Ancylothrix sp. D3o: one gene and its partner. The main gene of each other region encodes a partner of the protein of the gene in region 2 in a complex. Links are inferred from orthologs where the notes say so. Each region holds a gene or a part of one and is shown on either strand. Other genes may lie near its edges.

Region 1 (15,650 bases), on a different replicon or contig from region 2:
AATATCTGTATTGGTGCCGTACCATTTAATAATTTGTCCCTGTTCATCTCGCACCGCCACCGCCTGCGACAAAAACCAGCGATAAACGCCATCACGAGAACGCATCCGTGCTTCGATTTGATAGTTTTTTCCTATTTCTAGTCCCTGATTCCAAGCGGCTCCCAGACGAGGTAAATCTTCTGGATGGATAAATTCTGTCCAGCCATAATTTTGTAATTGTTCTGGTGTTGCGCCGGTGTAATCATAGGCACGCTGGTTGTAATAGTCTATTCGCCCGTCCGGTAGGGTTGTCCAAACTTGGTGAGGAATGGCTTCGGGAATTACCCTTAACTGTCGTTCGCTTTGGCGCAGGGCAAATGCGGTGTTTTCGCGTTCGGTTACATCTTGTGTGATGCCAATCAGCCGCACAAGCTTTCTGTCTTCAAAGAAAGCACGGGCGCTTTCTTCGAGAATCACAACACTGCCATCGGGTCTGATCAGACGATAGGTAGTTACATAGGTATCGTTCTCAGGAGTTATACTTTGCAGCAAGGCGAGGAATTGTTCCTGATCGCTGGGATGGATGCGTTTGATGTAAGTTGTACCCGTCTCCTGTTCTGCTTCTGATAAGGGCAATCCCAGCAGAGGCGCACAGTCTACCGTGCGTCGCACCACGTCGGTAAAAGGGTTCCACTCAAAGGAAAACATCCGCGCAATGTTCAGGGCGATTTGTGTGCGGGTTTGGCTTTCTTGCAAGGCTTGCTCGATCTCGCGGCGTTCTGTTATGTCTGTTACCATTCCCAAGGCTCCTATTACTTTGCCTTGGCTATCAAAGACGGCATTAGCAGAGACATTTGCCCACACAGTTGAGCCATCTTTATGACGAAATTGGCAACTAAGGCTATCTCTTTTACCTTGCAGCCGGCGAGCGAATTTTTGTTCGGTTTCGGCTTTGAGGCTCTCATCCATGAAATCATAGAGGCTGCGACCGAGCATTTCGTCTTCGCTATAGCCCAAAATCTCTGTCATTTGGGGATTTGTAAAGGTGGTACAGGCGTTGGTATCGAGTAGCCAGATTCCTTCATTGGCAGTTTCGACGATGGTGCGATATAGGGTTTCTCTTTCTGCTAATCTGGCATAGGCTTGTTGTAGCTCTGCGGTTCGCTCGTTGACTTTTTGCTCTAATTCTTGCTTGGCAGTTTCTCTGGCGGCTTCGAGTTGCTTGCGCTCACTAATGTCTCTGCCGACAGCATACATTAGTTGGGTTTCGGGGATTGGTACTGCTGTCCAACTTAGCCACTTGTATGATCCATCTTGGCAAAGGTAGCGATTTTCAAAGTAGAGAGTGGGTGTGCCGGTGTTGAGTTTTTGTAGTTCCCCAAGGGTGGAGGCGCGATCTTCGGGATGCACATATTCAATGAAGGGGCGGCTGATTAGTTCTTCTACAGAAAATCCCAGTGTGTGGGTAAATGCTGGGTTAACTCTTTTGAAGTAGCCATCCAAGCCAGCGACGCTTAATAAATCTAGCGATAGGTTAAATAAAGCGAGTGCTTCACCAGCTAAAATCGAGCTAATTTGAGCTTTTTCAGAGTTTAGATTTGCCATACTGGATTTTCCCCGCGATTAAAACCTATCCTTGTCGGTTCTATTTTTAAGAGCCACAAGTTAACAAAAGTTTCCTAGTGCTTCTGCGACTGCTGAGAGTTAAAGCTAGAAGGTATGTGTGCCCATTGTTAGATATTAACAAATTGTGTATCTTTGCTGCATCAAAACTGACTCTCTAGTTTGTTAGGAAATGACGGCGCTGTTATAGAAGCGTTGGGGATATCCTGATTTTTAGGAGTGCTGGTTTAGGTTTTGGCAACTGTAGGTGTAGTGGGTATGACTTGGGAATTTATTAAAGAAATTAAATAGTTATCTTCTTAAGCATTTTTTATGGATAAGAGATCGGTTTTATGACTAATTATCTCCAGTTTGGTATTTGAAAAAACCCGCTCATTGAAAACCGCTAGAGATTCCTGAAATAGCAAAATAATTTCGATGTTTTTTAGAGGAGTTACCCGCTACCAAAGACCCTCAGTTATGAGCGATTAGATTGAAAACAACATTCAACCGGCCAAAACTTTGATTAAACTTTCTGCTAAATATTCATATTGGCCCAAGTTATTATAAATTTGAGCAGAAATTCTTAACAACCGGCCTGGAAATTGTGGCCAAGGTATAATCTGCGATTCTATGCCAAATTCATCAAACAAAATATCGTGTAATTCCATCGCATTTCCATCAGGAATAGGCAGAGATGCCATTGAGCCTATCATTTCTTTAGGGCAAGGCACGGGTACTTTTAATTTCTCACAAAGCAGCTTTCTTGCTGTTAATGTTAACTCGTGATTTTTTGCTCTTAATTCTTCCCAACCACCCGGTAATAATGACTCCATAAAATCAATCGCCACCGGCACTGATAAATAGGCTGAAGGGTCAGGGGTTCCCATCCAATCAAACTCTACTTGAAACTTTGAACGCTCTTTGCGGGGAGAGTTTGCCCCGTGACTGATTGTTAAAGGACGAATCAATTCTTGTCGGCTTTTATGCACATATAAAAATGCCGCACCTTTTGGCGCACAGAGCCATTTATGACAGTTGCCGGTGTAATACGTTGCCCCCAATTCGTTTAATTTTAAGGGAATCATACCGGGTGCATGAGCGCCATCTACGAGAATATCTATCCCCAAGGAACTGAGTTTTTTTGCTAGTTCTTGAATGGGAAAAATTAGGCCGGTTTGACTGGTGATATGATCTACTAAAACTAGCCGTGTTTTGACAGAAAGTTTGGGCAAGATGGCTTCAATAATTTGGGCCGGTGATGCAATAGGAAAGGGTATTTCTGCAATGACAATTTTTGCACCGGCACGTTGAGCTACAAACTCCAAAGCATTGCGACAGGCATTATACTCGTGGGAAGTGGTTAATAATTCATCGCCTGACTTAAAATTCAAAGAACGTAAAACAGTATTTACCCCTGTTGTTGCATTGGGGACAAAAGCTATCTCATCAGTGGCGGTGCCTACAAATTCAGCCAGTTTAGCGCGTGCTGCATCCAGCAGGGGTTCATATTCCCGGCCAAAAAACCGCACTGGTTCGCGTTCGAGTTGCTCTCTAAACTGTTGCTGTGCGGCTAACACCGGCAAAGGACAAGCACCAAACGAACCATGATTCAAAAATACAATTTCCGGGTCAAGTGACCAGAAATTAACGAAGCTTCCAGAAGTACCTAGAGCCATAAAGCTATCAGTTATTAAACTTTCTTTTTAGAGTTTAGACTGGCTTTTCTATCTAAGCTCTAAAAGGAAAAATCTATTTGTATATTTAACTCCCCGGGCCGGATTCGAACCAGCGACCAATCGGTTAACAGCCGACCGCTCTACCACTGAGCTACCGAGGAACGTTTCGCATCACCTTTAATACAATAACAACCTCTGGCAGGATTTGGCAAGTACCTTTGGCAAATTTTTTTGAAAATTTTTTTTCGGGGGTTGGTGTTAAAGCCGGTGGCCCATCCGCAATTGGGCCAAGCGTTCTTGAGCGGCGGGGTCAAGGGCGCTGAAAAGCATTCTGCGGGAGTTTTTTTTGTTTGATTGCTGTTTGCGGCGGTTGGTGGCAGAGAAGTCCACATCAAAGGCTAATTGTTGAGCAGACATCCATTCGGCACCATAGCCAACGACGGTAAGCTGTTGAGCGCGGTCGGAGGTGGCGACGATCAGGCGTTGTTTGCTGCGGGCCATTTCGTAGCGAAACCCGGCACAGGTTTTTTCAATGAAGGTATCGGCGGTTTGGCCAAATTCGGTATAGTGGACGCACACATAACGGGTGATTTCTTCGCGGTTGCCTGGGCTGTCTTGATAATAGGCGTCAAAAACGATGCGGGTGTCATAACCGCGATAGGCGCTGTAGTTAACCATTGCCTCAATTAAGTCTCGCCTGGAAGCCTCCATACCGTCGCAGTCACGGGTTTTTTTTAGGCTTGGCCATATTCCAATGATGTTGTAGCCGTCCACTAGGAGGACAGCCGGCGAGGAGTGAGGTGACATGGTTTTATGGTTTCAATTTATTTACATGGACACAATTACTTTTTGGTTATATCTTAATATTTGGTTTTTTGCGAGGGTGGTCATTAGTGATTGGCTTTGCTACCCTTCGGGGCTTTGACCGGCTTGCCGCTGTTGGGATATTTCTATTACCAGCCTGGGTTGGGGTGCCGGTGTAGGCTGAGGTCTAGGGTTTGGCAGTTGGCGTTGGGGGCTAGGTTGATGATCGGATCATTATGGCCGGTGAGGATGGTTTGCAGTTGGCCGGTTTCTAGGTTCCAGAGTTTGATGGTTTTTTCGCTGCTGCTGGTGGCGAGGGTTTTTCCGTCGGGGCTAATAGCTATGGAGCGGACGCTGCCATAGTGACCGTTGAGGGTGTTGAGTAGTTTGCCGGTTTCGAGGTGCCAAATTGAAAGGGTGCCGTCTTGGGTGCCGCTAACTAGCAGTTGGTTGGCAATGGCGATGGATACGATGGCATCTGCCTGGGGAGGGAGGCTTTGGATTAGTTCGCCGGTGCTTGCATACCATACTTTTACGGTTTTGTCAATGCTTCCGCTGGCGATCAATTGGCTATCGGTACTGATAATGAGGGGTTTGATCATGCCAGAATGAGCGCTGATACGGCGTTGCAGTTGGCCGGTGCTGAGCAGCCAAATTTTGATGGTGCCGTCGTAGCCGCCGCTAAGTAGGGTTTGGCCGTCGGCACTGAGGGCGATGGAACTGATGCCGGAGGTATGACCGGCTAAGGATCTCAGTAAGCTGGCGGTGGCGGTGTGTAGGATGTTGAGTTTTTTGTCGGTGCTGTTGGAGGCCAGCGGTTGACCGTTGCTGGTGCCAGAAATTGGGTAAAATGACCGGGGTTGACCGGCTAGGGCTTTGGTTAGGTCTGGGTGGTTGAGTTCCCAAAGTTTGATGCTGCCGTCATAGTTGCTGGAAGCCAGAATTTTGCCGTCGCCGCTGATGGCGAGGGGATAGACGTAGGTGGAGGTGCCGGTGAGTATTTGCAGCCAGTTTTTTTCTGGTTGGATGGTGGGGGTTTGCAGATAGCTTGCTAAACCGCCGGCATAAAGTAAATCGGTTATTTTTAGGGTTTGTGAAATGTGGGGGTTTGCTATTTTGTCAACGGGTAAAAATCCGGCTAGGATTGGGTGAAAAATTGAGTTTTTTTCGTTTACTGTTTCTGTTAGCAATAGGCAGATTATAACTTTGTTGTTTTGGAGTTGTGCGGGTTGGATGTTCCATTCGGCGGTGTCGGGAGTTGCTTGGGCTGTGGCGATGTGTATGCCTATTTCTGGGCTGCCGGTAAGGGTAAAATGGACGTTTTCTTGGGTTTCTTTGCGTTCTTCTGTGTCGCGTTTTGTGATGAGATTATCTAAGCAAATGGCAAGGGCTTCTTCACAAATATGCTGTTGTAAATAAGTTCGCAATATTTCTCGAACTGAGCCTATTTGTTCGGCTTGGAAGATTAATTTTTTGCAATCAAGGCGAATTTGTTTGAGTCTTTCGCCTGATATGGTGACGGTTTCGCTGTGGCATCCTCTGGTTTTGCTGTCCAACAGATGAGCCGGTGTTGATTTCAGCCTTTTGATAAAGTCTGCTTGTTGAGATTTTAAAGGGGTTGTCCAGTCCATGTTCAGCGTTTAGGAATCCTTACAGATTCTACATCGTTGAGAGCGGTTTTTATCAGAGGTTTTTGCGAGGGCGGTTGCTGGGTTGTTCTATTTTGACAAATGTGCGGGCTTGTAGCAAATCTACTATTGGGGTAGGGCGAGTGATTTTGGCAAAATGTTTTGGGCTGTGGTTGTGGAGTGAGTGAGATTTTTTTGCTGATTTTATCGGGTGATCGAAGAGGTGGGGGAGGGAAAAGCTAGTTTGTTTTTATATTAAAAATTATGCGCTGTGATTGAGCGGTGTAGTCGGCCATTCAAACTGCTTTTTTTGAATATTTTTATAGATTAAAAGAAATAATTAATTATGGGAAAAGTGCTGTTATAAAGGATATCCAGAGGGCTTTATTTTGCGTTGCCACCGGCCCTCTTTATAGGTAATTAATTCTGCTAGTCTTTTTCCTTTCCTGAAAATGTCTACAGTGAAAGCTTTATTAGTAATCCGGCATTTAGCGATCCGAATAAGTAAACTACCGGCATCCTTTCTCTTTCAACAAATTCTCAGCCCAAACCGCATCATTTTCTGAAAAAGCCGGCAACGGTTCACGGGTATAATTGATTTTTCCTACATAGCACCCATCATCATACATTGTATTTAATAACGATTGTAGATCCACCACCGGCTCAACATCTTCTGATTTCAAAGGAATGGGAAACTTAGGAATTTCATCTCTTAAATTAAACGCATATAAATCAGCACGAGGCCGGCTGTTACTCCGACTCACCAAAATTCGATAATCACTTTGAATTTCATTACCAACTAAAGGCATTTGTTGCCAACCCCGCAACAAATCAATTTCCACCAAATGCGTAAAACTGCCTAACACTTGATTGCGTTTTTTTTGATAAGTTTCGCGTCCTTTACCCGAACGTTTATTAACTGGTGAAAGAAGTTCTATTGCCGTGACAACCTCTTTTGTTTCCGCCTCTAAAATTTCTAAATAGCCTTGCTTAACAATCTCTGGCACAGCAAGTATTACCGTTTGAGGTTGTGCCGGTGATTCAGCAACCGCAACATTAGTTTCTGTTGGTTTCGTTGAACTAAAAGAACGCTGTACCGTCACATCAGGAATGCCCACCAACATAGAATCATCGCCTGCCGTTTCATACATTCGCACTTCAACCGAAACCAAATACTTAGGGAATAGCTGACGCGATAAAAATCTTGCCATATCAATAATTAACCAGTGATGCACTCCCGGCCAAAAATCAGGATGTTCTAAATAAGGATTCATCCCCGGAAAAGGTGAAGGCATAAACTTAACTCCAAAAACTCCTTCAATTTAGTTTAACACTTCCGAGAAAGTAGGCTGGGTGAATAGCCCAGCCAAAAACCTACTTAGCGAAAATCACATTCCGAATTTCATCAAGAGTGGAATTTTTGACAACTAAGCGTTTTCCATTCGCCACCAAAACCACATTATCAATTTTTTTATCAGCCTCAGCCTTCTTGTACCGCTGATACCAACTATTGATTTCTTGAGAAAGTTTTTCCCCACTCGAAACCAAGATAATATTAAGAATCACCGAATGGATACACTCCCGGTTTGTTGCTTCCACCGGCTGCCACATTCCATTAATATCAGGGCTTGCCACAAGCGCTTCGGCGGCTTCAACAGCCCCTTTTCCTTCAATTGCTAAGTGAACAACTGCCATAGTTTTTTTCGTTGAAGATAACAGCTTAATTTTACCGACAACCGGCCCCCATTTCCGGCGAGCATTCAAAAAACCCCCAGATCCCTAATTGCCTGGTGCCCAATCAAAGTTAAAATACAACGGCAATAACCGCAAAAAAATTTCCCTAAACTTTTATTTCCAAAAAACCATGAAAATTCAAAGCCAAGCCGCCATCGAAATCAAAGCCTCACCCGAAAAAGTCTTTGACTTTGCAACCAACCTAGAAAACTTACCCAAAGTCTTTAAAGGTTATGGAGTTATCCCCGCCATTTGCAAAGCAGAAATAGCCGGCGGAGGCGAAATGCAGCAAGGAGTAACTCGTTGCGTCACCAACTCAGACGGTTCGATCATTGATGAAGAAATTATCACACTCAAACGACCCACAAAACAAACCTATCGCCTCGTCAAAGGTTTTAAACCCCCCTTTTCATTCTTAGTAAAAAGCGGCGGCGGAGATTGGACATTTACCCCCACCCCCAACGCCGCAAACTCAACCTTTCTCACCTGGGAATTTTATTTTGAATTAACCTCGCCCCTAGCTTATCCCATCATGGCTTTTATCATGTCCAGCTACTTTCAAAAAGCACAACAACTGTGCTTAAACGAAATCAAGAAAAATCTTGAAACCCCCTAAATTATCAATCCTACATCTCCGCCAAATTAACAGAATGAGAGTGAACACTAGGGTAGAGAGACATTAAATCTTCGATATTTCGTAACATCGTCCCGCAGATAGTATCCAGCGGTAAATCATTTGCGTCTAACCCAAAAGGATTTTCAATTTCCAGGCCAATTTCCTCAATTCCAAACAACATAAAAGTCACTAAACCAACCACCGGCCCCGTCCACCAATTTAACTTACTCACAACTTCAAAAGGCAACAATAAACAATAAATCAACAACAACTGTTTCAAGTGGATAGCATAAGCCAAAGGCATCGGAGTTCTCAAAATTCGCTCACAGCCTCCCAACATATCAACCATAGCATCAAGCAGTTTATAAAGTGCTGCTAGTTGATAGCTATTCATACAACCTCGGTCATGTTGTTTTTGTAAATAATCCCCAATCCAAAACGCAATTTCTAGGGGAGGATTATTCATACTTTTGAGTTTTTCATAACGTTCGGCAGACATTAAACTTTCTAACTCAGAGTTAACATTTTCGCCGCGCAAATGTAATTTTGTGGCCACTGCAAAAGCCACCAACAAGCGCAAAACAGCAATTTTTTCCTGAGCATCCTGGGGTTCTTTTTCATCAATAGCCACCCAAATTTGCCGAGCCAAATTGCGAACAGTATTAACCAAACCGCCCCAAAGTTTTCGTCCTTCCCAAAACCGCTCATAGGCCGTATTTGTCCGAAAAACTAACAACAACCCAATCACAATATTAGGAACAAACCCAAAAATCGGAGTATTAACCGGCAGCTTAAAATAAAACAAAACCGAGACAATAAACCCCAAAAAACCACAAAACCAAACCCTCCCCAAAACAGCAGGAATAACCGAGCCTTTGATTTGGGTTACAAATTTAAACCAGTTTAATCTTTCACTCGTTATCATCTCATTTGTCAAAATTAAAACTGCCGTAAAAAGCGCAAATCACTAGCATAAACGCGGCGGATATCATCAATTTGGTGCAAAACCATAGCGAAACGTTCTACCCCAAAACCGGCTGCAAAACCCGTGTATTTTTCAGGGTCATAACCTACCTGTTTTAACACATTGGGGTCAACCATACCGCAGCCCAGAACCTCCAACCATTTACCCTTCCACTTAACATCAACCTCCGCCGAAGGTTCCGTAAACGGGAAATAACTAGCACGGAAACGAATCTCTAAATCTTCCCCAAAAATTTGCCGTAAAAACTCCTTCAAAGTTCCCTTGAGGTCATTAAAAGTCAACCCCTCATCTATCGCCAAAAGCTCAACTTGATGGAAAACCGCCGCATGAGTAGCATCCACCGTATCTCGCCGGTAAACCCGACCTGGTGCCACAATTCTAATCGGAGGTTTGTGATTTTCCATATAGCGAATTTGCACAGACGAAGTATGAGTCCGTAACAAATTTCCATCAGGCAAATAAAACGTATCCTGCATATCCCTAGCAGGATGATCCGGCGGCGTATTCAAAGCCTCAAAATTATAATAATCACTCTCCATTTCCGGGCCGGTGGCCACCGTATAACCCAACCCCACAAAAATATCCAAAACCCGGTCAATCATTCCATTTAAAGGATGAATTCGACCTTGAGGACGAAACACCGCCGGCATCGTCACATCCAGCGTTTCTGACTCAAGCTGGGCTTGAATAGCAGCCGATTCTAGGGCTGACCGCTTCGCATCCAAATCACCTTGCAGCGCATCCTTTACCTGATTTGCAATGGCCCCAATTCGAGGCCGATCAGCAGCATCCAACCGGCCCATCCCGCCCAAAATCTTAGAAAGTTGACCCTTTTTCCCAAAATAGCCAACCCGTAACTCTTCCAAACGTTCTAAACTATCAGCACTGGTAATCGCCTGCTGCCCCTCGTGAAGCAGCGTATCCAATTGAGCCTCTAAATCTGAAAGCGCAGTCGTACTCATCGCAAAGATATCATTAAAAATTGCAGTCAATCCGAGTTTAACCCAATCCATCCCCAAAACCCTAAACTCCATCTGTGGGGCCGGCATCTTGCGGCCATGTTTAAAAGTAATAAAACCGCATCCTATAGCAGATAAACGCAGATATGTCATTGTACATTTGTGGAGTTGCCCTAGTAAAATTCCTACCCACACAACCATGAAACTCCTTTTAAGCAACGACGACGGCATATTTTCCCTCGGTATTCGCAGCCTCGCTAACACCCTAGCCGCCGCCGGCCATGATGTTAGCGTCGTATGTCCAGATCAAGAACGTTCAGCAACCGGACACGGCCTCACTCTCCACCAACCCATCCGCGCCGAAATTGTTGAGTCTATCTTTCACCCCGCCGTCAAAGCCTGGTCTTGTTCGGGAACCCCCGCCGACTGCGTAAAACTGGCACTATGGGCCTTACTTGACTCTAAACCTGATTTTGTACTCTCTGGCATCAACCAAGGCCAAAACCTCGGCAGTGATATCCTCTACTCCGGCACCGTTTCCGCCGCAATGGAAGGGCTACTTGAAGGCATCCCCAGTATCGCTTTCAGCCTCGCTTCCTATACTCTGCGAGAGTTTAAACCGGCAGCCCAATACGCCAAACAGCTACTCGATGACCTTCAAAACAACCCCTTACCGGCCCTGATGTTATTAAATGTCAACATTCCACCGGTCAACAGCGAAGAAATTGCCGGTGTCGCCCTCACCCGTCTGGGAGTACGCCGGTATATCGATGTCTTTCAAAAACGAGTAGATCCGCGTGGCAAAACTTATTACTGGCTGGCCGGTGAAGTCCTCGAAGAAGTCGAACAACCCCATGACTTACATTTACCGGCCGGCATTCCCACCGATGTCGAAAAAATCCGCCACAACTACATCACCCTCACGCCCCTACACTACAACCTTACCGACGGCCCAGCTTTACAAAAATTACTAACTTGGCAAATTCCCAATCTCCAAAGCTAAAACACTTCTTACTGCCAAAATTAACCCTCTCCCCCCGCTAGGAAGATTTAAATAACGGCAGTAGACTAGAAATAGGTGGAAAACTCCCACAGCGGTATCGGCCTCTGGCACAATGCTAGGGCTTTCAGGATGTTGCGCTGCAAGATAAACCCCCACTAGCGCCAGCAAAAGCTCTCTTTTTAGGGCTGTGTCGGGCAGATAGGCTTTCCGATGCCCAACTTCTCACACCACCGGCTTTTTTCACCGGCCTTTTTCATTAACAACTCCGCCAAAATTTATCATTTTTATTGGGAAAGCGGGATAAACCAATGAACGCTCACATCTTTGACAGCCATTCCGTCAGTTGCCCGATCTGTAACCGTACCAGCACTTTACCAACTCCTCCTGTGCTTGGCGGTCTTTATGCTTGCCCCTATTGCCAAGAACGTTTGGTTATTTCTGCCAGTGGTCATTATGTCCGTGATCCTTTTAATTTCCGCCGCCTAGCGGTGGGACGCACTCTGCGTCAACAAAGCCGACCTCTGGCCAGAGTTTGGCGCGATGTGCGCTTATCAAAACGTCCTTCTCTTATAGCTGTGGTGGCCGGTGTTGTGGCTGCCGGTGTCACTTTTGTTACTCTCTCCGGTTGGACACCCCCCGCCGACACCCCTTTTCAAAAAATATTACAAGAAGTCTCCGAAACCATCGAATCTATAGATTAAAAATGTAGCGACATTCCCCCGGAAAAGTTGATTCGGTAAAATTCGTTTCCACCGCCACTAAAATAAGGCTTTAACCTGTAATGCTCATCAAGCAGTGAGTTAAACTTTTTATTCAAAAATCTCAGGAGTATAAATTTGATATAGCCATACTTTTTGCTGATCTCGTTCTAACCGCAACTTTCTCAAATATACTAATCCCCTGTTACCAATATCCACCCGGCCTTTCTTCCCAATTCTTTCTTCCCATTTATTTTGATGTTCTGCAATGCTTTTTCATCCAATAACAAATACGGTTTATCTTCTTGTTGGGCGTGTTTTTGCAGTTGTTCCAAACTCGCGGCAATTACTCGGCGGTTACTATAAAAATCCAAAGAAGGCCGGTTATATCCAAACGAAGTATAAATAATCTTCCCTGGCGGAGTTGATTTTTTAATAATTTCCGCCACCGGCTTAACGGGATAATTTTCTGCTAATTCCCAGACCCAATGATCACTGATCACAAACAAAGTCAACGACAAATAACAACCCCAAAACAAAACTAAAATAAACTGCGGATCTTGTTGGAAAATTAAAAACGCCACCGCCGTCATTGTCACAGCCACACAAGCCATCACTAACTGGATATCTGGTTCAATAACCGGCCCAAACCCAAAATAAACACATCCCGCCAAACCCACCACCGCCAACAACCCAAACACCCCCACCCACCAGCCAGAATAAATTTTTCCCTTCTGTAACTCTGATACGGGAAAAAACCTGCGATTGACAATCCGCCGGCCCCACATCTCAGCCAAACTCACCCCACAAACCAACGCCAACACCGGATAAACCGGCAACACATACCAAGGTAATTTTGTCTGCATCAACGAGATGACAGTTAAGTACACCCCACCCCAAACAAAAATTAACTTTGCCCAGCCCATCGTCCGATTTTCCCACAATAAGCGCAACCCCATCGGCACAAAAAATAACCAAGGCCAGCCATATTTTAAAAGTTCCAGCAGATAATACCAAACTGGGCCGGTGTTTCCCTCCACCTTTGTCACAATGCGGTTAAACGACTGATTTAATAAATGATTTTTGACAAAAACATCACCATAGTGGAGAATTTGCAACCCATACCAAGCGCAGGCCGGTAACGCCCCCAAAAACAACCCAAACCACAAATATTTTGAACGCAACAAACGCGGCGTATCCCAAAGAATAAAAATCCCTACAATTGTAGACAAAAGTATCGCTAAAATTCCTTTTGTTAAAGCTACTAAACCCAAACCCAAACCAACACCAAAGGCAAAACGTAAATCTCGACGGGAACGTAAAACACACCAAATTGTTAATAGCAAAAAACAATTAATTGCGCCATCCAACATCGCCAACCGGCCATGACGGAGAACCGGCAACAACGTAAGATAAACCAAAGCCGAAAAAATAGCCGGTGTCCGGCGGGGGAAAACCTCACGCGCCACCCCATATAAAAGCGGAACACATAACGCCGATAACATGGCGGGGACAAATCTTGCCGACCACTCACTCACCCCAGCAAAGTGATAAACCACAGCAATCAACGAATGAATTAAGGGAGGCTTATTCAAATAAATTTCGCCATTTTGAGTAGGAAAAAGCCAATTAGAAGAAAGAAAAATATCACGCGCCACCGAGGCAACAATCCCCTCATCCCAATCACGCAAAGGCAAATTATCAAGATCAACACTATATAAAAAAAACGCGCAACCGGTGAGGGCCAAAATCCAGAATTTTTCTAAACGCTTATCATCCCCTTGAGACTTTTCTAAATTAAACATATTTGTTATTTGTTATTAGGGATTTGTTTGGTGATAAAAGATAAAAAAAACAATTTATTACCTTAAAAGCCAAATTTTTATAGTAGTATCTTCACTAGCACTAATCAGAGTTTTGCCATCAGGAGTAATAGCCACTGCGTGAATAGTATCGACATGACCTTTGAGAGTATCCAATAATTGGCCTCCCTCCACATCCCAAAGTTTAACCGTACTGTCTAAACTACCGGCACCCGAAGCCAAAATTTTACCATCAGGGCTAAAAGCCAGCGAATTCACCACATCTGAATGCCCGAAAAAAGTCTGTTCTACCTTGCCGCTGTTTAAATTCCATAAATTAATACTGCCATCCCCACTGCCACTTGCAAGCATATTACCATCAGGGCTAAAAGCCACCGTTTGCACTCGTCGGGACTGGCTTTCCAGAATTTTCAGAGGAGAGCAAACTTGACCGGCATCACAAGAGGAGAGCACATCCCACAACATCAGCTTATTATCTCCACCGGCAGACACCAAAAGACTACTTCCAGGCTGGCGCGTTTCACTCCCCATAACATTCCTAAAAGCAAGCGCCACCACCCCCTCCGAATGTCCTCTCAGAGTAGCCCTTAGTTGATCATTCGCCAGATCCCAAACTTTGATTGTACTGTCTGCGCCTCCAGAAACCAGGGTTTTGCCATCGGGACTAAAAGCAAGCGCCACCACCCAACCACTCTGAGAAGAAAATTGCTTTTTAAGAGTGCCGGTGGCAAGATCCCAAAGTTTAATTGTGCTATCGCCACTGCCTGAAGCAGCCGTTTTGCCATCGGGACTGATCGCAATAGCCCATACCTCATTTGTATGACCTTTCAGCGAGTAAATAACGGTTCCCTGGGCCAAATTCCAGACATTTACATTTTTGTCAACCGAACCGCTAATTAATAATTTGCCATCCGGGCTAATAGCAAGGGCATTGACACCCCATAAATGACCAGCGAGAGTATTGGCGAGGGTAGGCTTTTTCCAGCTATTTCCAGACAAAGTAACTGGGTTATTTGGGAGTGGAAGTTCATTTAAGACTATCGGCGAATTGCGCTCTCGTAAAAACGAGTCCGAAAATTCGCTGCCGGCGGCTGTGAATAAGGCTGTTACCCCACCGGCAAAGAGCAATAGAGTAATAACCCCCATGAGTTTAGAGCGTTTGGGTATCCAGCTTTTGCGGGATTGAGAATTGTGTTTTTGGGAGCGTCTTTTGCGTTTAGAACGAGGTAAACTAGCCAGCGGTGTGTTGACTGCACGAGGCGGGGCTGTGGGCAGATTAGCCGGTGTGTTGTTTTGGGAATATTCAGGAGTATCAATTTCGTGTAAGCGCTGTAAAATTACCCCCGTATTTTGGGGCCGGTTGCCGGGGAAAGGGGCGATTAGGTAATCAATTAAATCGGCAAAACTTGGGGAAATTTGAGGTGCTTTTTCGCGCCAAATTAACTGGCCGGTGCGGGGATTTTCGCTGAAATCGTTGGGATCATGGCCGGTTAATAAAAATACCATTGTCCGTCCCAGGGCAAAAAAATCGGACTGGGGGACGGCTTTTCCGTTGGCTTGTTCTGGGGGAGTATAGCCGGGGGAAACAATGCCGGTGACTTTATGACCTCCACCGCCGACTTTGGCTAGGTAGGTGCCGGTGACTTCGCGGACGCTGCCAAAATCAATTAAAGCTAACTGGCCGGTGGGCCGCAGCATGATATTGGAGGGTTTGATATCGCGGTGAAAATACTGTTCGTGGTGGACTTTATCTAAAATTTCAACGAGTTGTTTTAACCAGGCTTGGGCTTGTTTTTGGCTGAGGGGTTGAGAGGAGCCGGTGTTAATAAACCATTCTTCTAAATTGGAGCCTTCGATTTTTTCCATTACCAAGCAGTGTAGTATAACATTGCTGTTGCGAGGTAAAAAGGTAAAGTAGCCGTCTGGCTCTACTCTGGGGATTCCGGGGTGTTTTAAGCGTTCTAAAACTTTGGCTTCTCTCTCAAAAAGGGCAATGGCTTTTGTGTTGTTTTCGGTGAGAACTTTTAAAACTTTGGTGGTTTTATTGGTGTCTGAAATTTCAAAGGTTTTCCCAAACCCACCTTCTCCCAACAGACGAAGAGCGCGGTAACGCTCTTTTAGCAATAGGGATGAACCGCAC
Region 2 (15,878 bases):
TGTTCCAAAGCCCCCTCCAAAACATAAGTAATAATCTCCATATCCCGGTGGGGATGCGTCCCAAAACCTCGTGCCGGTTCCACCCTATCCTCATTAATTACCCGCAAACTTTTAAACCCCATATAATCAGGATCATAATAATTGGCAAAGGAAAACGTATGATAAGAATCCAGCCAACCATGATTAGCATGACCCCGTTCTTCTGACTTGCGTAAAATAATCATATTTACCTCCACTCGCTTCTATATAGACTTTAAAATAGGTACAGTCTAAATGTAAAGAACGTACTAAAAAGTAAGATAGTACCCAAAAAGAAACTATGGAAACCCCAAAACCCACCTGTCCCGTAGAAATCGCCCTCAAAGTCCTTGGCGGACGTTGGAAAGTATTAATTTTGCGAGAATTATTTGAAGGTATTAAAAGATTTGGACAACTGCAAAAATCCCTCACCGGCATCACTCAAAAAATGCTTACCCAACAATTGCGAGAATTAGAACAAGACGGCATCGTTTTTCGCCACGTTTATTTACAAGTTCCCCCCAAAGTTGAATACTCTTTAACACCGCTGGGAGAATCACTGAAGCCGGTTTTAGAATCTATCCATCAATGGGGAGAAAAATATGAGCAAGCAGAAGAATTTTTACGCCGCCGGTTAGCCGAAGAAAACGAAACAAAACAAGCCTAAAAAAAAACTCCCCTCGTTTGTAGTAACTCCTTAACGAGTTACTACAAACAAAAATTAAGCCGCCTTTAACTCAGAGGAATTTTCCCCAGAAACATCAACCGGCACCCCATCTTTTACCAAATTCGGATTACCACCCCCCTTAACAAAATTACCCACCATTGCCAAAAGCGCATTCACCTTACGAGTGCGCCACTCATCCACCAAATTCTCAACCTCCCTAGCAGAAAACCGGCGCTCCATAGCCTCATAAAGATAAGCCGCATGACGAGTTTCATCACTTGCAATACTCAACATCCCCTTCTTAAGATTGCGACAACGTAAATCATCATCAGGCAACACATTTGCCATCCGAGCAAAATCCGTACTCGCATCCAACTCCAAAATATAGGTACTCGCCATAAACACCGGCCACTCTATCTTATCCGGCTTGAAAAACTCCGCATCATACCCATCAAAATAAGCCGCAAAAAACGGACTACGTTTTGGCTTTTCCCCCTTATTTTCCGCCGGCTTTGGCAAACTCTTAAAATCAATCACCTCCTTATCCCATTGCTTCAAAGCCTGAGCAAAAATATTCCCATGCCGGCGTTCATCCGCAGCGTGCAAAGCCAACATTTGGGCCAACCAACTATCACCCTCAGCCGCCGCCCGCTCACTCAACGAAGTTAAAAAAGGAACCGAACCAGACTCAGCCAACTGAAAAGCCGCCAAAGTATTTGGACGAGTCCGCGAATCCCGAATATTGCGGGCCGAAATATAAGCCACCGCACCGGAACCCACCAGATGCAATAATTGAGTAACAAAATTCATCTTTCAAAAAAAGCCGCTAAAATACACTTCTTAATTTAAAGAATTTCCCAAGCCCTCGGCAGCCCTCAACTCACAAAAACCCGCAAACAACGGGCTAGACTGAAAAAAAACCCCATATTCCCCAAATTTTAAATGTCTCGGTCAGACAATCCTTGCCTGAGCATCTGCGTAGAACCCCTCAAAGCCACCACCGCTTCCCAACACTTTGCGATCTGGGTGGTGAAAGCCCCCTATCCGGGCGGATACGTCCACCACGATAGCATTTGGCCCCAGGACTTAAGCCAGACATGGTACGCTTGGCAAAAATTATTTTGCAACCACCGGCCCCTGCAACTATTCCCCACCACCGAACCCCCCACCACCGAACCCCCCACCGGCGAAGGCTCCCTCAGCAGCCGGCTGATGCAGCAACTCGGCTTAAACCTCTGGAAATGGCTCAGTGACGGCACCGTCCAAAACAGCTTTGCCCAAAGTCGCGGAATCGCCCTAGGGCAAGACAAACCCCTGCGCCTGCGCCTAGAAATTCGAGACCCCAACCTGATCGTTTTACCTTGGGAAATTATGCAGCAAGGCGCCGGTCAACCCGCCATCTCCCTCAACCCCCAAATCTTATTTAGCCGCACCACCAGCGACGTCGATCCCCTCAGACAAACCTCCCCCGCCCAAGCATTAAATATCCTCCTCGTCTTAGGAGAAGACAAACTCAGCCCCATTGGCGGTAGTGCCAACACCTTGCAACTGCAACAAGAAGCCGCACAAATAGCCGAAATCCTCCAAATCAGCGAAACCACCCCCACCCCCCAAACCGTCCCCTGCACCGTCCACACCCTCATTCAACCAAGCCCCGCCGAACTCATCGCCCGCCTAGAAACCGGCCTCTACAACGTCTTTTTTTATGCCGGTCATGGCATCAGCGCCCCCAATGGCGGACAACTGCTTCTGCGCCCCAACACCTCCCTCAGCGGCACCGAACTCGCCGGCGCACTTGTTTCTAACAAAGTGAGCCTCGCTCTCTTTAATTCCTGCTGGGGCGCACAAAGTGATAGCTACAACAGCCTCCCCGTTCCCCGCAGCAGCCTTGCCGAAGTCCTGATTCATCACGGAGTCCCCGCCGTCCTCGCCATGCGCGACAGCATCGCCGACACAGAAGCCCTCAGCTTCGTCCAAGCCTTCACCCGCGCCCTCGCCAGTCGTGTGCCGGTGGATCGCGCCGCCTGCATCGCCCGCCAACAGCTTCTTACATTGTATAAGTTCAACCAACCCGCTTGGACACTCCCAGTCTTATATATGCACCCAGAGTATAACGGAGAACTCATTCAAACCAATGAAGAAGTAAGCACCGAACTGCCCCAAAACTCCCCTACCTGGGTAGGAAAACGCATCACCGCCGCCTATCTGCGTTCAGAAATAGAACCCGCCAAAATTTGGCCGGTGCGCGGCGGCTTCATGCGCGTGGGTAGAGTGCCAGAAAATGACCTCAAAATAGAAGAGCGCTGGGTATCCCAAAAACACGCCGAAATCTTCTACCGCGACACCTCCAACACCACCGAACCGGCCTATTTTTTACGCGACTTTTCCCGTTACGGTACCCTTGTTTCCTCCACCCAAGGCTGGCAAAAAATCCACCACCAAGAAATCCTCTTGCAATCGGGTATGCAAATTAAATTTGGCAGTTCCCAAGGCCAAACCTGGCAATTTATCATCCAAAACCTCCCCCCAACCTAACTAGCCCAAAATTAACGAAGCTGAGAAGATCCGCCAGCGCCGTGTTCCATTTGTAATGCTAGAAATTTTAATTAATTTGCTGCAATTAAGTAGAAGCACTTAATTATTTGTAGGATGGGTAGAGCGTAAGCGATACCCATCAAAGCCTCGATAGTGTTGGGTTTCGTTCCTCTACCCAACCTACATTACCCCCAGAGTTTAATTAAGTTGACTTACTTACAACAAGTGAGTTTAGAGCGCATAGCAAAAGTTTTTCCTTATCCAATTACTAGGGAGTAAGACTTAGAAAAAAAAGGTATTGGCGGGTTTTAAACAGGCGGGTAAGTTGTCTTAGCTTTTTTTCCTTCTCCCCTCAGACTGATTTTTAAAACTCAATCCCCGGCTGAGCTTTAATATTTTGTTCTCGGAACGGATGTTTAATCAAAGTCATTTCTGTAACTAAATCCGCTCGCTCAATTAGCGCTGCCGGTGCGCCCCTGCCGGTTAAAATCACATGATTATCTTCAGGCTTTTCTTCTAAACCGGCCACAACTTCCTCTACGTTGAGATATCCTAACTTTAAGGCCACATTAATTTCATCCAGCAACACCACTTTAATCGCTGGGTTGCGAATTAAACTTAAGCCTTTTAACCATGCTTCCTGCGCTTTTTCTGTATCTCTCTGCCGATCTTGCGTATCCCAAGTAAACCCCTCCCCCATCGCATAAAACTCTAGCTGCGGTTCAAACCGGCTCAAAATTTCCTTTTCTGCGGGTTCCCATGCTCCTTTGATAAACTGCACTATAGCTACTTGAAAGCCATGTCCCAGAGAACGCAACACCATCCCCAACGCCGCCGTTGTTTTGCCTTTGCCGGTGCCGGTGTGGACAATAATTAACCCTTTGTCCGCTCTCCGCTCCGCCAGTCTTTGTTCTTGTACTTCCTTGCGCCGCTGCATCTTCTGCCGGTAGGCTTCTTCGCTCTTTGTTTTTGTGTCCTTTAATTCTTGATCTAAGCTCAAATCATTATTTTCTTCCATAAACCTTTATCCTCATTTGAAATTCGGTATTTTGCCGGTTAAGCTGAGATTAAGGCTAAGTTAATAAAGATGTTTACAAACCTTACACCCAGCCATGCCTGATTCTTCCGATTTTTTCTCACCTCGCAGTCGCTACTACGGTAAGTGGACACCAGAAAACTTGGCTTTTGATGCAAATTTACAAGAATTTGCCCAAAGAGTCACCTTAATTTGTGCTTTGGAAACCGGCGGTAAACTCACCCCAGAACAAGCTTACGATGAAATTAGAAAGCTTTGGCATCAGCTAAAACGCTCTAAAAAAGAACTGGGAATTGGTGAGTCTACCCCGGATACCCCTGGCGGAAGCCAGCAAGAATAAAACTTTTATCCCAAGTTCTCCTTTAAATTAACTTAAATTAAGCAACAAATAAAGGCAAGCGGTCACTCAGTACCGCCTTCGCCTGTTACAATCAAAACTTACGCATCTAACATTTAAAGTTTCTATGAATTCTTTTTTGCCTCATCCTCAAGTCTCGATGCTGCCGGTAAAAGAAGCTGAGTTAATTATTTTAAATTTGGCAGATCAGGCTTCGGGGTTGTCTGATGTGGAAAGTGTGAGTTTGCCTGAAGCGGCTGGACGTATTTTAGCAACGGCGGTGACAAGCGATCTCAATTTTCCTCATTGGGATAATTCGGCTATGGATGGTTATGCGGTGCGTTATGAAGATGTGAGCGGTGCTGAGGAACACCAACCGGCTCTACTGCAACTTGTAGCAGAAATTGGCGCCGGTACTCAACCCCACGTTTCTATTAAAGCAGGTCAAGCCGCTCGCATTCTCACCGGCGCCATGATGCCAGAAGGCGCAGATACGGTGATCATCCAAGAAGTGACTAAAATTGAAAATAATCAAGTTGTTATTTTAAAAGCCCCAACTTCGCAAGGGGAATTTGTGCGATATGGGGGACAATATTACAAAGCCGGCGAGCCTTTGTTAGACGCTGGAGTGGTTTTGAATGCCCCAGAAATCGCCGTTTTAGCAGCAGTTGGATGTCATCAAATACCAGTTTACCGGCAGCCAAAAGTTGCTATATTATCCACCGGCAACGAACTTGTCACCCCAGAGAAAACATTGAGTAGCGGTCAAATTTTCGATTCAAACCAATATGCTTTAGTAGCAGCGGTGAAAAATGCCGGTGGAGTGCCGGTGCCGTTAGGAATTGTCAAAGATGATCCCGAAGCCTTAAAACTAGCCATTTCTCAAGCCTTAGAAACAGCCGATATAGTCTTATCCACCGGCGGCGTTTCTGTGGGAGATTACGATTATGTAGAAGAAATTTTATCCCGCCTTCGCGGTAGAATTCATATTAGCTCAGTAGCGGTGAAACCAGGCAAACCTTTAACCGTTGCCACATTTTCTAAACCTGAAACTGCTCAACAAGTTTTATATTTTGGTTTACCAGGAAATCCAGTTTCTACCTTAGTCACATTTTGGCGATTTGTGCAACCGGCCATCAAAAAAATAGCCGGATTATCGAATAACTTTGAACCGATTTTTTTGCCAGCCATAACACGCCAAGATTTGCGATCTGATGGCAAAAGAGAAAGCTATTTGTGGGGAAAATTAATCCCAGTCAAACAAGGATTTGAATTTGAACTGGCCGGTGGTACTCACGCCTCAGCCAATTTAATTAATTTAGCACTTACCAACAGTTTAGCAGTGGTGCCGGTGGGAGAAAAACTCATTCCTGCCGGTGCAGAAGTGCAAGTTATGCAGATTGGAAATGGATAAGTAGGTAATTAGTAATTAAGTAAAATTATAGTGAACAAAAAGCCCGTTTTTCTAAGAAATCAAGTTTTTAAAAACCTTAAAAATCAACATTTTATACCACCAATTCGGTTTAAAAATGTAGTCCGTACAGACGTTCTGCCCGTACAGACGAACTGCTGCGAACGTCTCTACCAACATCTGCATTTATCTGTAGTGGGGCAGGCATCCTGCCTGCCTAAAGGCAGCGGTTCAAAAAACCCCCCCACTACGGGCATCCGATCCGATACTACAGCCTAGAGGAAAAGATTTAATTAACAATTTAGCCAAAAAACTCAAACCTTAAAATAATCCACGTTTGCCATTTGGCTTAACCGTTAACCAATTAGTTTTTGCCAGCGCCAACTGCTCATCACTGACACGGGCGCCCGTAAGATTTGCCCCACAAAGATTTGCCCCTCTGAGATTTGCATGAGACAAATAAGCCTCAGTTAAATTAGCCCCGCGCATATCCGCACCTTCGAGATTAGCATAACTCATATAAGCCTTCGTTAAATCCGCATCCCGCAAAGAAGCTTGATTTAAACTTGCTCGGCCTAAATTCGCATTCGACAAATCAGCATTAGTAAAATTAGTTTTAACCAATTTAGCTTGATGTAAAATCGCTTCCCTCAAATCAGCACCGGCCAAATCTAAAAGACTGAGGTCTAAACCAGCAAAATCACGCCGGCCTTTCACATAAGCCGTTTTAACACTATTCGCATCCCATTTTGCCGACGAATTAACCTTTGCAGCCGAAGCACCTTTCCCCTCCATCGCCGTCGTCGGGCTTTTAGTCATCATACTTCGATTGCGCGTACCAGAGCTAGGTAAACGGCTAGAACTTAACTTGCTTTTTCGGGCTCGAATCGCCTCTGCCAAACGCGACATTTCCGTTCTGCCCCCGCCTTCTGCTTCAATATCCGTAGGTTCCTCTGGTTGAAGCAGAGTAGATTTTGCCATCGTCGCCATACCCTGAGCAAAACCCTCGCTGTTAAACTCAGCATTAAGCGCCCTCAGCACATCATTTGCTGATTGATAACGCCGGCGTACCGACACCTCAAGCATTCTTTCCAGAACACCCATCAATTTTGAACTAACCTGAATATTCTGGCGCCAGCAAATTTCGCCAGTCGTGGCATCATAGCCTAAATGACTTGGAGATTTGCCGGTTAACAAGTAAATACTCGTCACTCCCAGCGCATAAATATCACTAGCATAAACCGGCCTCAGCGCCATTTGTTCTGGAGGCGCAAACCCCGGTGTCCCAATTGCAAACGACGTTAACGCTGTTTGTTCCGAAGAATTTAAAGCCATCGTTTGACTGACATGATCCTTAACCGCACCAAAATCGATCAACACTAACTTATGGTCAATCGTGCGACGGATAATATTAGCCGGTTTAATATCGCGGTGAATCACCCGGTGATCGTGAAGGTATTGCACCACCGGCAAAATTTCCGTTAAAAACTGCCGCACCCCCAACTCAGTAAACGGCCCTGTTCGCTTTACTTCCTGCTTCAGGGTTGATCCATTCACATATTCCTGAACCAAATAAAAATCATCTTCAATTTCAAAATAATCTAACAGCCGAGGAACTTGCGGGTGATTACCAATTTTTCCCAGCGTTTTTGCTTCCCGCTTAAACAACTCCCTCGACATCTCCAACACTCGCTCAGAAGTCGCCACCGGACGCAACTGTTTAATCACACAAGTTGGAGTTCCTGGTAACGAGATATCACTTGCCACAAACGTTGCGCCGAAACCTCCTTGACCTAACGCTTGATTTACCTGATAGCGGTCGCGCAGCAAAAGCTTACTACCACAAGCTTGACATCGGTGAGCGTGGTCTGGGTTCTCTGGATTGGGACAGGCTGGATTTACACAGAGCTTCATTCTCTACTTTACCCGACTGCGTGTGTTGCTGTTTGATAGCTATCTGGCTTGCTTGACAAGTAGATGCTTATATTGTTTCAGTTCGACTCAGATAGTTTACATGAGCGCCGCTCAGTTATAGCCCTTCCTTATATTCTTCGGGGTTTCAGGGGTGAGCGTGAGGCAAGCGCCTGCAAATTACTGTTCAAAGAACTATATTTTTTCAACGATAGTTTCGAGACTGATCCACAAGGGCGGGATGCCCAGAGATGGCTTCTCTCGTTTTACCCCTATACTTTAAGTTGCCTCAAAATCTTAGCGTATGAACAGCAAAAAATACTTCTTTGCCTGATTTTTACATATTTTGTTCTTTTTGTGAAGCTGGCTCGCATCCCCCTGTCTTTCCCCCAGAAAAACTCATACCCTAAATTAAACCCTTCCTTGAAAAAAACCACACAAGCATCTTACAACCGACCATAACCAACTAAGTTATCAATGATACAAAGTTTGGGTATCATAAACTATCCTTTTTGTCAATAAAAACAGGCATCATTCGCAACCACTAACCACCCCAGAACCCACAGCAGTAAAATAAACAGGCGAAAGGTTCAAAGATTAAAAAACGCCATCGCACCCTTTAAGCCCACCTGACAACGGAAACGGAAAATTAGCAATGCGTATCTCCCTAAACTGGTTGCGAGAATTAGTAGACATCTCGCTGAGCCCAGAAGAACTAGCCCACCTGCTAACAATGGCAGGTTTTGAAGTCGAAGATATCGAAAATCGCCGCAGTTGGGCGGATGGGGTCGTTATGGGTAAAATCCTCGACCGGCAACCCCACCCCAACGCCGATAAACTCAGCGTTTGCACGGTCGATGTTGGTGCCGGCGAAACCTTAAACATCGTCTGCGGGGCGCCCAATGCTCGCGCTGATATTCATGTAGCGGTAGCCGTTGTCGGAACCTATCTCCCCCAAATCGACTTAAAAATCAAACCGGCCAAACTGCGCGGCGTTCCCTCCAACGGCATGATCTGCTCGCTCGCAGAACTCGGCCTCAGCAAAGAATCCGCCGGCATTCATATTTTTGAATTAGAAAATCCTGTTTTGGGCAGCGACATTCGCCCCCTCTTAGGTTTGGATGACGTAATTTTAGATGTCACCGCCACCGCAAACCGCGCCGACGCCCTCAGTATGGTAGGCATTGCCCGCGAAATTGCCGCCCTCACCGGCGCCACCGTCCGTCTGCCAGAAGTTGCCGAACAAAAGCAAGCGCTTGGCAGTGGCGTGCAAGTTGAAAAATCCCTGCAAGCTTGCCCTATCTACATCGCCACCGAAATTGAAAACATCAAAATTGCCCCTTCTCCGGCTTGGTTGCAACAACGCCTACAAGCCGCCGGTATCCGCCCGATCAGCAATGTTGTAGATGTCACCAATTATATTTTGCTGGAATGGGGTCAACCGCTCCACGCCTTCGACCGCGAACGCTTACAAAATATTGCCGGTTCTCAAAGCTTGACAATTGGCGTGAGATATGCTAAGGAAAATGAAACGCTGAAAACCCTCGACGGTCAAGAACGCAACCTGCAACCGCAAAACCTTTTAATTACCGCCAATGACAAACCGGTAGCTTTAGCAGGGGTGATGGGTGGAGAAGACAGCGAAGTTTACGAGGGGACGCAAAATTTAGTCTTAGAAGCTGCGATTTTTGAACAAGCCCCCATCCGCCGGTCAGCCAGAGCCCAAGGTATCCGCACCGAAGCCTCAACGCGCTATGAAAGGGGAGTTAACCAAGCCGAATTAACGATAGCCTGCCGGCGTGCTGTACAGTTAATTGCAGAATTGGCTGGGGGAAATGCCATCAGCCAGCAAACCTCAACCACCGGCCCCGAAACCTATACCCGTTCTGTTACCTTGCGCCTTGAACGAGTTGATCAAATTTTAGGCAAAATAAAAGACGGTACCGGCCAACTGCAACCCGCCGATATGGAGAGGATTTTGGTTGCATTAGGTTGCACAATTAACAAAGGTGAAAAAGAGGGAATTTGGGATGTAACAGTGCCGGCTTATCGCTATCGAGATTTAGAGCGAGAAATTGATTTAATCGAAGAAATTGCTCGTCTTTACGGATACGATAACTTCTGCGAAACGTTGCCCTCAAAAACTGAAGCGGGATATTTACCCACCGAGCAAAAAGCAACAAGAGAAGTGCGATCAGCTTTTCGGGGTGCGGGTTTAACGGAATTAATGCACTATTCCTTGGTTCCGACTTCTGGAGAAAATCAAGTCGTTTTAGCAAATCCTTTGTTTGTGGAATATTCGGCACTACGAACAGAAATGTTAACCGCTCTTCTTGATGCCTTCCAGTATAATTTGGAACAAGGAAATGGGGCGGTAAATGGTTTTGAAACTGGCAAAATTTTCTGGAAAGAAGGCGAAAGTCTGAAGGAAAAAGAAATGATTGCCGGTATTATTGGTGGAGATCCATCAACCGGCCGGTGGGTACGCAGTGGCAAGGAACAAGCTTTAAGCTGGTTTGAAGCAAAAGGCGTCTTAGAAAGTGTATTTGAGCGCTTGAATTTGACAGTGGAATATAAGGCAGATAAAAGCGAAAATCGCTTACACCCAGGACGCACTGCTGCTGTATGGTTGCGTGGAAAACTGTTAGGAATTTTTGGACAAATTCATCCACAATTACGGCGGGAAAAAGGCTTGCCAGAAGCAATTTATTTGTTTCAATTTGATTTAGGGTTGATAGTAAATGCGTTATCTCAAGGGGCCGGTGTGCGCCGGTTTAGTGCCTATTCTACTTATCCCGCAGCAGATCGAGATATTGCATTTTTCGCGCCGGTGAGTGTGCCGGTGGGTGATATTGAACGCAGTATTTGCAAGGCTGCCGGTGGTTTATTGGAGTCGGTAGAATTGTTTGATGAGTATCGTGGTGTGAATGTGCCGGAAGGTCAACGGAGTTTAGCTTTTCGTTTAGTCTATCGGGTAAATGACCGAACGCTGACGGATACGGATGTTGAGCCGGTGCAGCAAAAAGTCCGCGATGCACTGATTAAAAATTTCAGCGTGACTTTGAGAAGTTAATCAATTGTCATTTGTCATTTGTCATTTGTGTTTTCCTTGGCCCTAAAACCCTTTTTCAAAGGATAAAACACCTTATGACAAATTTTTCCAAGTGACCAATGACCAATGACTAACTAAGTCAACTTAATTGTAGGATGGGTAGAGGAACGAAACCCAACACTCTCGACGCTTTGATGGGTGACACTTTGATGGGTTTTGCTTACGCTCTACCCATCCTACAATTAATTAAGTGCCTCTACTTAATGACTAATGACCATTGACCATTGACAAAATATGAACAAATACATAATGTGGGGAAGTTATTGTGCTGATGTTTTGGAAAAACGGGTTCCTTACCGTGAGGCACATTTAGAGGGAATTGCCAAATTAAAAGAGGCCGGTGTTGTTATGACAATTGGCCCCACAAAAGATTTAACAAAAGTGTTTGGAATTTATCAAGCCGAAGATGAGGAAACAGTAAGAAAAGCTATTGAGGCTGATCCTTATTGGCAAAATGGAATCTGGACAAAGTATGAAATAAAAGAGTGGATTCAGGCTTTTTGAAAAGATGTCTTATGTACGGGCAGTGCCCCTGTGCCTGCCCTGAACAATGACCGATTAAAATTTAACTTTATAAAGCTGAAACAATTCACCGGCCTGTTTTTTCTCAATTTTTACCTGAGAATCTTTCAGCAACTTTTCCCAAACATCCAACTCTTCTAAAAACACCTCCGCCCCTAAATAAGTCTCTAAAATTGACCAATTTTCCGCTAAAGGCGCATTGATATCTAAAACATCAAAAACAAAAGAACCGCCTGGTTTAAGCACCCGCTTTACTTGTGCCATGACACCTTGCCAGTATTCCAGGGGATAATAACAACTCCAGCCGGTAGCAAACACCAAATCAAACTGACCGCTATCATAATTTAACTCGTGAGCACCACCTAAATTCACTTTTTTAAAGAGCTTAGAATTCATTTGTGGGCCACGAGTATTTAAAGCTTCAACAGCCACCGTGCTAATATCTTGACCGTAAAAAAAAGCCCCCCAATCTCGCCAAGGATAGACCAAAAAACTCACCCCACAACCGAGATCCAAACAACGCTGATTTTTTTGTGGTTGGGCAATTTCCCAAAAACGAGAAGCAATTTTAGCCTCCAAAGAACCGGCAGCCCAATCATGGAAAACCTGCATTGCTTCTACTTCGGGCGGTAACTCAAAGGCTTGTCCCAAATATTGCCGGTTAAAACGCAACGCCACCGCATTTAACAAAGGCTGAACCGCATCAGCCGAAAAGGCAGAGTGTGCGGTTGATGCCGGTGTGCTGCCTTTTGGCGAGGAAGACTCTTGTTTTTTTGACATTCCTACCTATCGACCCTTCAGAGCCTTTGTAAAATTCTTGCGATAACTTTGGTTTGCCACCACCAACACCGGCCACAACAACGACAACTTAAGCCGGCTGGCAAAAGACTTCTCAAAATTCGTTTGGTTATAGCCCTTCCAGAACTTCCACGCCCCATAACCATAACCAACCAGTAAAACAAACACAATCAATTTAGGCATAACCAATCCCAAAGCTTAAGACTATGTACGATCATTCTCTAGTTTATCTGGTTTCCCTGTCCGTTGGTAGAACTTCAGAGACGGATGCCGTAAATTTTAGCCAATAGGGTTTATCCTTTAAGATAGGAAGATTACCCCAGGCAAGCCGGTATCTTCCACTTGCCAATTTTTGCCCTTGGTTTTCGTCCCCAATCTCCCTGGTCAAAGCCGAGTTAGTCTTTAACAAAAATTAACCAAAAAAATTGACGCTCGACCCAGAGTTTCAGCCACAAAAAATACTGGGTTATTTTTGGGACATCCTAACCGGCAATGGCGAGATAAACTCAGTCCCGCCACCACAGTAAACCCTCAAAAGCGGCCAACAACAATCCGACCAAAACACAGGCCATAAAATCTAGGATAATAAGAAGCAGCAGTAAAGACGGAAAAGCCAGCAAATTGTTAAGAAAAATCATAAATAAGGATACATTTACGGAGGACTTATGAGAGCAGTGTTGATGGCTGGAGGCTCAGGAACGCGGCTGAGACCGCTAACCTGCGATTTGCCAAAACCAATGGTGCCGGTATTAAATCGGCCCATCGCCGAACACATTATTAACTTATTAAAACGCCATAACATCACCGAAATAATCGCCACCCTACACTACTTACCAGACGTGATGCGAGATTACTTCCAAGACGGTAGCGAATTTGGTGTTCAAATGACCTATGCAGTCGAAGAAGATCAACCCCTTGGCACATCAGGCTGTGTTAAAAATATTGCCGAACTGCTCGACTCAACTTTCCTTGTAATCAGCGGTGATAGCATCACAGATTTTAACCTCACTGAAGCGATAAAATATCACAAACAAAAGCAATCAAAAGCCACATTAATATTAACCCACGTTCCCGATCCTATGGAATTTGGGGTTGTGATTACTGATAAAGATGGCCGTATTCGCCGGTTTCTCGAAAAACCCTCAAGCGGAGAAATTTTTTCTGATACTGTCAACACCGGCACCTACATCCTCGAACCGGAAGTTTTAGACTACCTGCGGGAAAACGAAGAAAGCGATTTTTCTAAAGACTTATTTCCTTTACTGCTGGAAAAAGACGAACCGATGTATGGTTTTATCGCCGAGGGATACTGGTGTGATGTCGGTCATTTAGACGCCTATAGAGATGCTCAATACGACGGTTTGCACAAAAAAGTCAAACTAGAATTTGCCTATGAAGAACGTTCGCCCGGTTTATGGATAGGTCAAAACACTTATATAGACCCGACAGCAAACATCGAAACGCCGGTTTTAATTGGCAATAACTGCCGCATAGGGCCAAGAGTTCAAATAGACGGCGGTAGTGTGATCGGAGATAACGTCACCATTGCAGCCGATGCAGATATTAAAAGGCCGGTGATATGGAATGGTGCGATCATCGGCGAAGAAGCACATTTACGAGCCTGCGTAGCTGCTAGAGGCGTGCGAGTAGACCGCAGAGCGCACGTTTTGGAAGGCGCAGTGGTGGGGCCCCTATCAAGTGTAGGCGAAGAAGCTCAAGTCAGCCCGAATGTGCGTGTCTGGCCGAGCAAAAAAATCGAGGCCGGTGCCACCCTCAATATCAACTTGATTTGGGGACAGTCGGCCCAGCGAAACCTCTTCGGACAACGGGGAGTATCGGGACTTGCCAATATTGATATCACCCCAGAATTTGCTGTCAAACTGGGCGCCGCCTATGGTTCTACGCTCAAGCCCGGTTCCTCGGTTACGGTGTCCCGCGATCAGCGCAGCATTTCGCGGATGGTGTCGCGTTCTTTGATAGCCGGTTTGATGTCGGTGGGAGTGCATATTCAAAACTTAGAAGCTACCGCCATTCCCCTTGCCAGAGCGATTATTCCTACCTTATCAGTGGCCGGTGGAATTCATGTGCGCTTGCATCCAGAGCGGGCAGATTCAATGTTAATCGAATTTTTTGACGAAAAGGGAATTAATATCTCTAAACCCCGCGAGAAAAAAATTGAGGGCGCTTATTTTAAAGAAGATTTCCGCAGGGCGCAAATTCAAGAAATTGGAAATATGGCTTATCCCAGTCAAGTGCTGGAACTTTACAATAGTGCCTACGAGAGTAATTTGAATACTCAAGCCATTTATCATAGCCGCGCTAAAGTTGTGATTGATTATGTTTATGCTGTGGCGGGGGCTGTGTTACCCCAGCTTTTGGCAAAATATGGCTGTGATGCGGTGGTGTTAAATGCGAGTTTAAATCAAACACCGCCGGGAAACGAAGAGAGAGAAAGTTTGCTCCTCCAACTTGGTCATGTGGTGGAAGCATTGCGGGCGAATTTTGGTGTCCAGGTGGCTGCTAATGGTGAGCAGTTAATTTTGGTGGATGAAGCCGGCAATTTGATTCGTGGCGAAATTTTGACGGCGGTGATGGTGGATATGATGTTAACTAGCAACCCTCGCTCTACGGTGGTGGTGCCGGTTCACTCATCCGGTGCTATCGAACAAATTGCCCGCCGGCATGATGGGAAAGTTGTTCGCACCAAAGCCAATCCTACAGCTTTAATGGAGGCTTGCCAAAATTTCCCAAATGTGGTAATAGGCGGCAGTGGTGAAATGGGGTTTATTTTCCCGCAACTGCATCCGGGGTTTGATGCGATGTTTTGCATTGGCAAGTTGATTGAAATGCTGACTTTGCAGGAGCGATCTTTGGCTCATATTCGTTCGGAGATTCCCCGTGTGGCTCACCGGCAATATAGTTTACGCTGTCCTTGGACGGTTAAGGGGGCGCTGATGCGTCATTTGGTGGAAATTCACCCGGCAGAAAATTTAGAACTAATTGATGGGGTGAAGATTTTTGACCGCAGCAGCGATAGTTGGGTTTTGGTGTTACCGGATGCCGGTGAGCCTTTGGTACATATTTTTGCTAACAGTAATGATCCTGACTGGGTAGATGAAAATTTGCGTGACTATCGGCACCGAATTCAGGCGTTTGTAGAGCAAGAATTTTAAGGGTTAGGAAGCCCTTTAGGGGTTACTACGAACAAACTCCTTAAAGGTTTTAGGACAAAAGAAAGAGTAAAATTAAATGGATAGATTGTTTAAGGATGACTTCGGGGTTTTATGAACAGTTGCATTTTGATGGCGGAAATTTTACAAAATCCGCAATTACGCTACACGCCAGACCAAATTGCTATCGCTGAGATGTTTGTGCAGTTTCCGGCGCTGAAGGCTGAAGACAAACCATCAACTTTAAAGGTGGTGGGTTGGGGAAATTTGGCCCAAGAAATTCAAGAGCGCTACCACCAAGGAGATCGGGTGCTGATTGAAGGCCGACTGGGTATGATTACGGTAACGCTGGCGGATGGTG

What was found.
Region 1: the proteins of pheT (region 2) and pheS are in contact, whole or in part, in a crystal structure (PDB 6P24), measured with the Escherichia coli proteins. The link is inferred for Ancylothrix sp. D3o from one-to-one orthologs.

The regions. Positions count from the first base shown.
Region 1 is NZ_JAMXEX010000003.1:34,766-50,415, forward strand. Bases 7,986-10,824 are described here. They hold pheS (phenylalanine--tRNA ligase subunit alpha), read right to left. Parts: upstream 9,990-10,824; coding sequence 8,982-9,989; downstream 7,986-8,981. Other genes in these bases: NG798_RS07565 (SRPBCC family protein), read left to right, coding at 7,986-8,042; NG798_RS07570 (bestrophin family ion channel), read right to left, coding at 8,053-8,964; surE (5'/3'-nucleotidase SurE), read left to right, coding at 10,186-10,824. Also shown: NG798_RS07530 (PAS domain S-box protein), read right to left, coding at 1-1,584; NG798_RS07535 (aminotransferase class V-fold PLP-dependent enzyme), read right to left, coding at 2,088-3,260; NG798_RS07545 (NYN domain-containing protein), read right to left, coding at 3,519-4,067; NG798_RS07550 (WD40 repeat domain-containing protein), read right to left, coding at 4,214-5,695; NG798_RS07555 (DUF4058 family protein), read right to left, coding at 6,202-6,987; NG798_RS07560 (hypothetical protein), read right to left, coding at 7,067-7,387; more of NG798_RS07565, read left to right, coding at 7,557-7,985; more of surE, read left to right, coding at 10,825-10,989; NG798_RS07585 (hypothetical protein), read left to right, coding at 11,298-11,690; NG798_RS07590 (glycosyltransferase family 39 protein), read right to left, coding at 11,882-13,492; NG798_RS07595 (protein kinase), read right to left, coding at 13,550-15,650.
Region 2 is NZ_JAMXEX010000011.1:171,795-187,672, reverse strand. What follows is about bases 8,213-11,279. They hold pheT (phenylalanine--tRNA ligase subunit beta), read left to right. Parts: upstream 8,213-8,570; coding sequence 8,571-10,988; downstream 10,989-11,279. Other genes in these bases: NG798_RS18420 (YciI family protein), read left to right, coding at 11,262-11,279. Also shown: NG798_RS18465 (pirin family protein), read right to left, coding at 1-224; NG798_RS18460 (helix-turn-helix domain-containing protein), read left to right, coding at 320-685; NG798_RS18455 (ferritin-like domain-containing protein), read right to left, coding at 740-1,495; NG798_RS18450 (CHAT domain-containing protein), read left to right, coding at 1,628-3,220; cobO (cob(I)yrinic acid a,c-diamide adenosyltransferase), read right to left, coding at 3,585-4,238; NG798_RS18440 (hypothetical protein), read left to right, coding at 4,333-4,596; gephyrin-like molybdotransferase Glp, read left to right, coding at 4,754-6,007; NG798_RS18430 (serine/threonine-protein kinase), read right to left, coding at 6,326-7,918; more of NG798_RS18420, read left to right, coding at 11,280-11,531; NG798_RS18415 (class I SAM-dependent methyltransferase), read right to left, coding at 11,586-12,329; NG798_RS18410 (hypothetical protein), read right to left, coding at 12,336-12,530; NG798_RS18405 (mannose-1-phosphate guanyltransferase), read left to right, coding at 13,013-15,520; NG798_RS18400 (single-stranded DNA-binding protein), read left to right, coding at 15,632-15,878.